Regions from separate parts of the Kosakonia radicincitans DSM 16656 genome, predicted to be linked through region 1. Evidence: predicted binding sites of a transcription regulator. Region 1 holds the regulator's gene; each other region holds the start of a gene.
What was found. The regulator PhoB, encoded in region 1, activates phosphate uptake and scavenging genes when phosphate is short. The targets are predictions, from matches to a motif close to CTGTCATAAAACTGNCNNAT.

Region 1 (3,281 bases):
GAGGATTTTGCCGTCGGCGCAGGTCGCGAGCTCGACGCGCGGTGCTTGCAGATTGCCATCTGCCTGACCGCGCGCGCGGCTCTGGCTCCAGAAAGCGCGGTAAGCAATGCCTTTTACTTCAAATTCCACTTCCGCCAGGCACTCGGCAGTATCGCGGGTCATCAGATCGTTTTGCGATTGTGACAGGGTGCTAAGGCGCGGTGTTTCGTGGTACAGCGCCAGACAAATAGCATCGAGCAGGGTGGTTTTCCCTGCGCCCGTCGCGCCGGTAATGGCGAACAAACCGTTGCTGGCGAACGGCTCTTCGGTAAAGTCGATTTTCCATTCGCCTTTCAGCGAGTTGAGGTTTTTTAACCGCAAACTGAGGATCTTCATGCCTCTTTCTCCGCATCCAGCGCCTGGCGCGCTTCACTGAACAAGGCTTGCAGGCGCGCCGTTTGCATCTCGTCGATCTCTTCCTGCGCCAGGCGGCGGGCGAAGACCTCTTCAACTTTCAATTCACTGAGCGTTTCCCGCAGCTCTCCGGCGAGGATCCGCTCCCGCTGTTCGCGGCTGCGGCGCACCAGCAACACTTCGACGGGCAAATCTTCGGTAACTTGCTGGATTTTACGTTGCATATCAGCCAGATATTCGCGGCTTTCAATTTCAATATCCAGCCAGACTGGCGTGTCGGTGGACGCATCGCGCCACTGCTCAAGCTGGCGGCAAATCTCGGCGAAATCACCCTTGATTACGGCCAGCGGCTGCGTGGCCGGAATGTCGAGCGCGGTAACTTCCGCCAGCTTGCCATCGCTGAACGTGACCAGATTGACGCTTTTACGCTTTCCGGTTTCATCAAAACTCAGTGGGATCGGTGAACCGCAGTAGCGAATATGCTGCAGGCCGCCAATTTTCTGCGCGCGGTGAATATGTCCAAGCGCAATATAGTCGGCTGGCGGGAAATTCTCCGCCGGGAAGGCATCCAGGGTGCCGATATAGATGTCACGTACGGCGTCACTTTTGCTGGCACCGACGGTGGTCAAATGGCCGCTGGCGATAATCGGCAGCGCCTGCTCGCCGCGCAGAATGCAGGCGGCGTCATACTGCTTCTGGTAGTAATCGGTAATAGCCGCCAGCAGATGTTGCTGTTTTTCCTGCCCTGATAATCCGGCCTGGCTGATGACCATGTCACGCGGGCGTAAAAACGGTACCGGACAGAAAACGGCGCCGGGCGTGCCATCACGGCGATTGAGCCAGAATGGTGCGGCGCCGGCACTGGCGACCACGGTGGTTTTCAGGTAAGCGAGGATCTCTTTTGATTCGTTCAGCGTTGCCACGGAATCATGGTTGCCCGCCAGCACCACTAACTGGCAGCCGGTTTGCTGGAGTTTCACCACAAAGCGGTTATATAACTCGCGGGCATAACTGGGCGGAGAACCGGTATCAAAGATATCACCTGCAACAATAATGGCGTCCACCTGGTGCTGCTCTGCGGCATTCAGCAGCCAGTCGAGAAAGGCGTCATGTTCTGCAGCGCGGCTTTTGCTGTAAAAGTTCTGACCCAAATGCCAGTCTGAAGTGTGAATAATGCGCATAGCGATTCCGTGGCGAAAATGGATAAACGCGATTATAACATTCAGGGTGTTAGAGACATTAACTGCGTGAATATTCGCGCTGTCATAATGCTGCGGGCAGGGTCATCTGGTGGTCATGTTATTCATAAATCTGTCATAAAACTGACGCATAATGGCGCCGCTATACAAACTGACGACTTATACGAGAAAACAGGGCGAATTATGGCGAGACGAATTCTGGTCGTTGAAGATGAAGCACCGATCCGTGAAATGGTGTGCTTTGTGCTCGAGCAAAATGGTTTTCAACCGGTAGAAGCTGAAGATTATGACAGTGCGGTGAACCAACTTAACGAACCCTGGCCAGACTTGGTTTTACTGGACTGGATGTTGCCTGGCGGTTCCGGTATTCAGTTTATTAAGCACCTGAAACGCGAGGCCATGACCCGCGATATTCCGGTGATGATGCTGACGGCGCGTGGCGAAGAGGAAGATCGTGTACGCGGTCTGGAAACCGGTGCGGACGATTACATTACCAAGCCCTTCTCACCGAAAGAGCTGGTTGCCCGTATTAAAGCGGTTATGCGCCGTATTTCGCCGATGGCGGTGGAAGAAGTGATTGAAATGCAGGGACTTAGCCTCGATCCCTCTTCGCATCGCGTGATGACCGGCGAAAATCCGCTGGATATGGGGCCGACGGAGTTTAAACTCTTACACTTCTTTATGACCCACCCGGAACGCGTGTACAGTCGTGAACAACTGCTGAACCATGTCTGGGGAACCAATGTTTACGTCGAAGACAGAACGGTTGATGTCCATATTCGTCGCCTGCGCAAAGCGCTGGAACACAGCGGTCACGATCGTATGGTGCAAACAGTGCGCGGCACGGGATATCGTTTTTCGACCCGTTTCTGAAATTTGACAGGAGTGTGACGCGTGCTGGAACGGCTGTCATGGAAAAGGCTGGTGCTGGAGCTCCTCCTTTGTTGTCTACCTGCTTTTATACTCGGCGCGATTTTCGGTTACCTGCCCTGGTTTTTATTTGCCGCGGTAACCGGGCTGCTGATCTGGCATTTCTGGAATTTACTGCGCCTCTCCTGGTGGTTGTGGGTCGATAAAAGTATGACTCCACCGCCCGGCACGGGAAGCTGGGAGCCGCTGTTATACGGGCTGCACCAGATGCAGATGCGTAATAAAAAGCGGCGGCGCGAGCTGGGTAATCTCATCAAACGCTTTCGCAGCGGTGCGGAATCTCTGCCGGATGCGGTGATCCTCACCACCGAAGAAGGGTCTATTTTCTGGTGTAACGGCCTGGCACAACAGCTGCTGGGGCTGCGCTGGCCGGATGATAACGGGCAGAACATCCTGAACCTGCTGCGCTACCCTGAATTCACGCAGTATCTTAAAAAACAAGAATTTACCCGGCCACTGAATCTGGTGCTGAACAGCGGGCGCCATCTGGAGATCCGCGTGATGCCTTACAGCGAGCAGCAACTGCTGCTGGTGGCGCGCGATGTTACGCAGATGCACCAACTGGAAGGCGCGCGGCGTAACTTTTTCGCTAACGTCAGCCATGAATTGCGCACGCCGTTGACGGTGCTGCAAGGTTACCTGGAGATGATGCAGGAGCAGGCGCTGGAAGGCGCGCCGCGCGAAAAAGCGCTGCATACCATGCGTGAGCAAACATCGCGGATGGAAGGGCTGGTGCGCCAGCTGCTGACGCTGTCGAAG
Region 2 (3,281 bases), 1.7 Mb from region 1:
TATCGGCAGAAGGCAGGAAATATAAAGGTCTTAAAGGGGAGGCTGAAAGTCACCAAAAATGATAGTGATGGATGAACCCGGTAGTGCGATTCACCCCTCTGGCAACGCCGTCGTTTACGGCGGAAAGATTACTCCGCCAGCGCCTGCGCGCAGGCCCATGCGCTGGACCACGCCCACTGGAAGTTATAGCCGCCCAGCCAGCCGGTGACATCCATCACCTCGCCGATAAAGTAGAGCCCCGGCACATTGCGGGCTTCCATCGTGCGGGAAGAGAGTTCGTGGGTATCAACGCCGCCCAGCGTCACTTCCGCGGTACGGTACCCTTCCGTGCCGTTCGGTTGAACGCGCCAGTGCGTGAGTAACTCGACCAGTGACTCCTGTTCGCGACTGTTGAGCTGCTTCAGCGTGACATCCGGGATCTGCCCCAGTTGCTGCAAGCATTCAACCAGCCGTTTCGGTAACTGCATCGCCAGCGTGTTTTTCAGGCTTTGATTCGGGTGCGCTTCGCGCTGTTCATCCAGGAAGCTTGCCAGATCGCACTCCGGTAACAGGTTAATGCTGACGAATTCGCCTGGCTGCCAGTAGCTGGAAATTTGCAGAACTGCCGGACCTGAAAGCCCGCGGTGGGTAAAGAGCAGATTTTCCCGGAAAACCGTGCCGTCTTCAGCGGTAATAACCGAAGGCACTGACACGCCGGAGAGCGTCTGCATCTGCTCCAGCAGCGGCTTATGCAGGGTAAAAGGCACCAGACCGGCGCGTGTCGGCAGCACTTTCAGGCCGAACTGTTCGGCGATTTTATAGCCAAACGGTGAAGCGCCAAGCCCCGGCATCGACAGCCCGCCGGAAGCAATGACCAGCTTCGCAGCCTGCACGCTGTCGCCATTCAGTTGCAGCGTGTAACCCTGATCATCACGCGTTACGCTCAGCACTTCGCTGCGCAGGCGCTGTGTGACATTGCCTTTTTCGCACTCTGCCACCAGCATATCGACAATCTGTTGCGCCGAATCGTCGCAGAAAAGTTGTCCCAGCGTCTTCTCATGCCAGGCGATACCGTGCTTGCCGACCAGATCGATAAAATCCCACTGGGTATAACGCGCGAGAGCAGATTTACAAAAATGCGGGTTCTGGCTCAAATAGGCTGCGGGTTCGACATAAAGGTTAGTGAAATTGCAGCGACCACCGCCGGACATCAGGATTTTGCGCCCCGGTTTTTTGCCGTTGTCCAGTAACAGCACACGACAGCCCGCCTGCCCGGCCAGCGCCGCACAGAACATACCCGCCGCACCCGCGCCGATAACAATGACATCAAACCTTTCCACACCTGCACCCTCATCAAAAAATCGTGGCGGATTGTAAAGAGTTCACGCTGGTCACACCAGCGCGAAGAGAGCTAAAAACAACATGACATTGAAAAATATACGATAATTTTAAAGTTTCAGCGGAATGTAAGAAATAATGTCAAAAAAAATACATATTTCACTTTGCCGACACCGCTAATGTCCCTGATAATGCGCCGCGTTCATGTCCTCAAAATGGCTTAACGTCCTATGTTACATTTGTTTGCTGGCCTGGATCTTCATACCGGGTTATTACTCTTGCTTGCTCTGGTTTTTGTTCTGTTCTACGAAGCAATCAATGGCTTCCATGACACAGCAAACGCCGTGGCAACCGTAATTTATACACGCGCTATGCGTTCTCAGCTGGCGGTTGTGATGGCGGCGGTGTTTAACTTCTTCGGCGTTTTGCTGGGCGGGTTAAGCGTTGCCTATGCAATTGTGCATATGTTGCCAACCGATCTGTTGCTGAATGTCAGCTCCGCGCACGGCCTGGCGATGGTCTTCTCCATGCTGCTGGCGGCGATTATCTGGAACCTTGGTACCTGGTATCTGGGTCTGCCGGCTTCCAGCTCCCACACTCTGATTGGCGCGATTATCGGCATTGGTTTAACTAATGCGCTGATGTCCGGTACTTCAGTAGTGGATGCCTTAAATATCCCGAAAGTGCTGGATATCTTCGCCTCCCTCATCCTTTCGCCGATTGTCGGGCTGGTAATTGCTGGTGGTCTGATATTTATCCTGCGCCGCTACTGGAGCAATACCAAAAAACGCGCGCGTATTCATATGACGCCAGCTGAACGCGAGAAGATCGATGGTAAGAAAAAGCCGCCGTTCTGGACGCGTATCGCCTTGATTCTTTCCGCTATCGGCGTGAGTTTCTCCCATGGCGCGAACGATGGTCAGAAAGGCATCGGCCTGATTATGCTGGTGCTGATTGGCGTTGCGCCTGCAGGCTTCGTGGTGAATATGAACGCGTCAGGTTATGACATCACTCGTACGCGTGATGCCGTCAACAACGTAGAAACTTACTTCCAGCAACATCCGGCGCTGCTGCAAAAAGCCACCGGCGTTGATCCGCTGATTCCGGCACCGGAAGAAGTGAACACGCAGCCTGGCGAGTTCCACTGCCATCCGGGTCGCGCAATTGTGGCGCTGGATCGTGCGAAGGTGATGCTGACCGGTATCGAAAACTACGAGCAGATTCCGCTGGAGCAGCGTAGCCAGCTGCGCCGTATTATGCTCTGCCTCTCCGATATTACGGATAAAGTGGCGAAGCAGCCGGAGATCAGCACGGACGACCAGCGTCTGCTGAAGAAACTGAAAGGCGATATGCTGAGCACCATTGAGTATGCGCCAATCTGGATCATCATGGCGGTAGCGCTGGCGTTAGGTATCGGCACAATGATCGGCTGGCGCCGCGTGGCGACCACCATCGGCGAGAAAATTGGTAAGAAAGGTATGACCTACGCTCAGGGAATGTCTGCGCAGATGACTGCAGCGGTATCTATCGGGCTGGCAAGTTATACCGGGATGCCGGTTTCCACCACGCATGTGCTCTCCTCTTCCGTGGCCGGGACAATGATTGTCGACGGCGGCGGTTTGCAGCGCAAAACCGTAACCAATATTTTGATGGCCTGGATCTTCACCCTGCCAGCCTCGATTATTTTGTCCGGCGCACTGTACTGGCTCTCGCTGCATCTGATTTAACGCAGCGCAGGCGCAATAAAAAAACGGGTCAGGAAACTGGTCCGTTTTTTTTATTCTCTGATTAGCGCACGCAGCGCTCAATGCCAAATCATCAACGCAATCAGGCTGATGACCACCAGACCACACAGCGAACTGGTTAAAATAAACTGGCGGCGAACGCGCTCACAGCGTCGGATGAATTCGTCATCATGGTGATCGCGGTAGCGCTGGGCATAGATATACCAAACCAGACGCATC
Region 3 (3,281 bases), 2.6 Mb from region 1:
ATGGTGCCGGTAGAGGATTGCACCGTCAGGCCGCCTTTGGCGATATCCCCCAGATGCGCGAAATAGTCTTTGTCGCTTTTGCTGTCCTGCACGGCGAGCATAAAACCGAGGCCGGACTTTTCAATATCGTAGGTGGTGACTTTATTTTTGAATTTATCGCTCTGCGCGGCGATTAATTTCGCCAGCGCGCTGTGAGAATCGGGAACATCGCCTGCGGGGATCAGCCGTTTATTATAAATAAACACCACCGGTTCATAGGTGGTGCCATAGGCTTTTTGCTGCCACACCGCCCACTTCGGTAATTTCTCTTTTTCTGGTGAAGCATATTCGGCGGCATAATCCGTCGCCAGCTTCAGCGCGGTATCCATCGATGAACTCCAGACCACATCGCCGCTGCCGCTGCCGGAGGCCTGCTCGCTGAGATAGCGGTTATACAGCTCGGTGCTGTTCATATCGTTATATTCGACTTTAATTCCCGGATATTGCTCCTCAAAGCCTTTAATCAGCGGGCCTGCAGCTTTGGTATCCGTTGTCGAATAGATAACGACTTTGCCCTCTTTCGTCCCGGCATCGACGATTTTCTGATACTCCGCCGGATAGCCCGCAGGCACCGCCGCCAGCGCAGAGCCAGCAAATACGGTGGCCAGAACGGCGGCCAGCGTTGCAATCTTCCCTTCCATACAACCCCCTGGTATTGTTTTTGAAACACAAAATTAACATATAGACCGTGCGCCAACCGATGCAATAAAGTTGCTTGTTTTTTCTGACTTTTGTGACGGTGACGTGATTTAAATATATGCTGTTTCCGCGCGGAAAATAGCAGGCAAAAAAAACCGTAAATATCCGCTTAATATCATGCTCTGTCCGCCTTCTCGTGCCGAAAAATAGCCAGAAAGAAGAAAATAACGTCGTGTGAAATAACGTAAAAATACCCCGTTTAGTGTCTTATATCGCCCCATCGATATACCGATACAAGCGTATGCTGATCGCAAACTTTCAGGAGATCACAACGCAATGGCAGCAGTGGCAACGGACGTTATCAGCGGCGCAATCATTTCCGGGATTGAGAAAGCGCATGAAGATTACCGGAAAATGTCAGGTGGATACTGGGTGTGGACAGCCGCGGAGTACATGCTGACCACCTATATCGCCAAAGAGTTGAGCGAAATGGAAGGGGCGAAATTCGTTACCATCGAGAGTAATGGCAGCAGTTCGATGGAACATGCGCAGGCTATCGCGCCTGGCCCCAAACCTCTTAAAGCGCGGCTGAATGGGCGCTTTGATATTCTGCTGTGGTGGGGAAAATCCCAGCCGCGCGCCGTTATTGAAGTGAAAAACCAGCCCGGCGGCCCCTCCACCTGGTATCACGATATCGAGCGTATTACCTCAGTGCTGAAAATCAGCCGCGAAACCTCTTCCATTAAATTTGGCGCCTTCGCCTATTACTACTCCGCCGCCGACGGTGAGTTGCTTAGCGGTGCGGAGAAGGTGTCGCAGAAATTTGCGCGCGTGGAAGACTACGTACGGAAACAGATCGCTGACCGTTATCACGTTTACCAGGTCACTTCGGAAATTCATGACGAAGGGGTAGAAGGCGCCTGGGGCGCAGCGTGTCTGATTATCCGCATGATATAAACATCGCCTCAGCTACCCGCCACCGCAGCCTGCGGTGGCCTGCCCAACCTTAAGCGAAACCTTCGCGTTCATTATTTGTTCGCCTGTTCGTCATAAAACGATCATCTGTTGTGCCGTTAATGGTCGCCAGTTGAATGACAAAAACCGGAAGACTTATGAACAGCGCGTTGGCAGAACTTTCTGAACACCCCTATTCGCCTCTGCATCAATTAAACACCGTGCCGAAACAAAAGGTGCTGAGCGTCAGGAACTTGCGCAAATCATATAACGAGCATCAGACCGTGCTGGACGATATCAGTTTCGATCTGCACAGCGGCGAGATGGTCGGCGTGATTGGCCGTTCCGGCGCGGGTAAATCAACGCTTTTACATGTACTGAATGGCACGCACAGCGCCAGCGCTGGCGAGATCTTAAGTTACACCGATGATGAAGGCGAGCCGCGTGATGTCTCACGTCTGAAAGGCCGTGCGCTCAATCAGTGGCGCAGCCAGTGCGGCATGATTTTCCAGGACTTCTGCCTCGTTCCGCGCCTGGATGTGCTGACCAACGTGTTGCTTGGGCGTCTGAGCCAGACATCAACGCTAAAATCGCTGTTTAAAGTTTTCACCGACGAAGACCGCGCGAAAGCCATCGCCCTGCTCGAATGGCTGAACATGCTGCCGCATGCGTTACAGCGTGCAGAGACGCTCTCCGGCGGGCAGATGCAGCGCGTGGCGATTTGCCGGGCGCTGATCCAGAACCCCTCGTTATTACTGGCGGACGAACCTGTCGCTTCGCTGGATCCGAAAAATACCCAGCGCATCATGGACGTGCTGCGCGAAGTGAGCCAGCAGGGCATCAGCGTGATGGTCAACCTGCACTCTGTTGAGCTGGTGAAAGAGTACTGCACGCGGGTTATCGGCGTGGCGCAGGGATGCATTATTTTCGATGACCACCCTTCCCGGCTGACACAGGATGTTCTGCACGTGCTGTACGGCGATGAAATCAGCCAATTGCATTAATTATTCCTTCCAATGAGACAACACAGGCAATGACAATGAAAAACCCTATTTCTGGCGCATTACGTTTATCTGCATTGATGACAGGTCTTCTGCTGGCATGGCAGGCCTCTGCCGCTGAGCAGCCGAAGGAATTGAATCTGGGGATTCTGGGCGGGCAGAACGCGACCCAGCAAATCGGCGATAACCAGTGTGTGAAAGAGTTTCTCGATAAAGAGCTGAACGTCGATACCAAACTGCGCAACTCCTCTGACTACTCCGGTGTGATCCAGGGGCTGCTGGGCGGGAAAGTTGACGTGGTACTGAGCATGTCGCCTTCCTCTTACGCCTCGGTGTATATCAACAACCCGAAAGCGGTCGATATCGTGGGCATCGCCGTTGACGATAAAGATCAATCGCGCGGTTACCACTCCGTGGTGATCGTGAAAGCCGACAGCCCGTACAAAAAGCTGGAAGATCTGAAAGGCAAAGCGTTCGGCTTTGCGGACCCGGATTCCACCTCCGGCTACCTGATCCCGAACTACGCGTTCAAACAGAAGTTCGGCGGCAATGCCGACAACAAATACAACAACTACTTCTCCAGCGTTACCTTCTCTGGCGGTCATGAGCAGGACATCCTCGGCGTGCTGAACGGCCAGTTCGCGGGCG

Region 2: the regulator PhoB is predicted to act here: its motif matches at 1,456-1,475, upstream of pitA (inorganic phosphate transporter PitA).
Region 3: the regulator PhoB is predicted to act here: its motif matches at 1,723-1,742, upstream of phnC (phosphonate ABC transporter ATP-binding protein).

What each region holds. Positions count from the first base shown of each region.
Region 1 covers NZ_CP018016.1:4,394,099-4,397,379, reverse strand. Annotated here, with positions in the region: gene sbcC (exonuclease subunit SbcC) at 1-375, opposite strand, end outside; gene sbcD (exonuclease subunit SbcD) at 372-1,574, opposite strand; gene phoB (phosphate response regulator transcription factor PhoB) at 1,776-2,465, shown strand; gene phoR (phosphate regulon sensor histidine kinase PhoR) at 2,487-3,281, shown strand, end outside.
Region 2 covers NZ_CP018016.1:241,277-244,557, reverse strand. Annotated here, with positions in the region: gene Y71_RS01120 (BaiN/RdsA family NAD(P)/FAD-dependent oxidoreductase) at 129-1,319, opposite strand; gene pitA (inorganic phosphate transporter PitA) at 1,548-3,044, shown strand; gene uspB (universal stress protein UspB) at 3,122-3,281, opposite strand, start outside.
Region 3 covers NZ_CP018016.1:1,200,491-1,203,771, reverse strand. Annotated here, with positions in the region: gene Y71_RS06025 (ABC transporter substrate-binding protein) at 1-680, opposite strand, end outside; gene Y71_RS06020 (hypothetical protein) at 1,015-1,635, shown strand; gene phnC (phosphonate ABC transporter ATP-binding protein) at 1,791-2,636, shown strand; gene phnD (phosphonate ABC transporter substrate-binding protein) at 2,672-3,281, shown strand, end outside.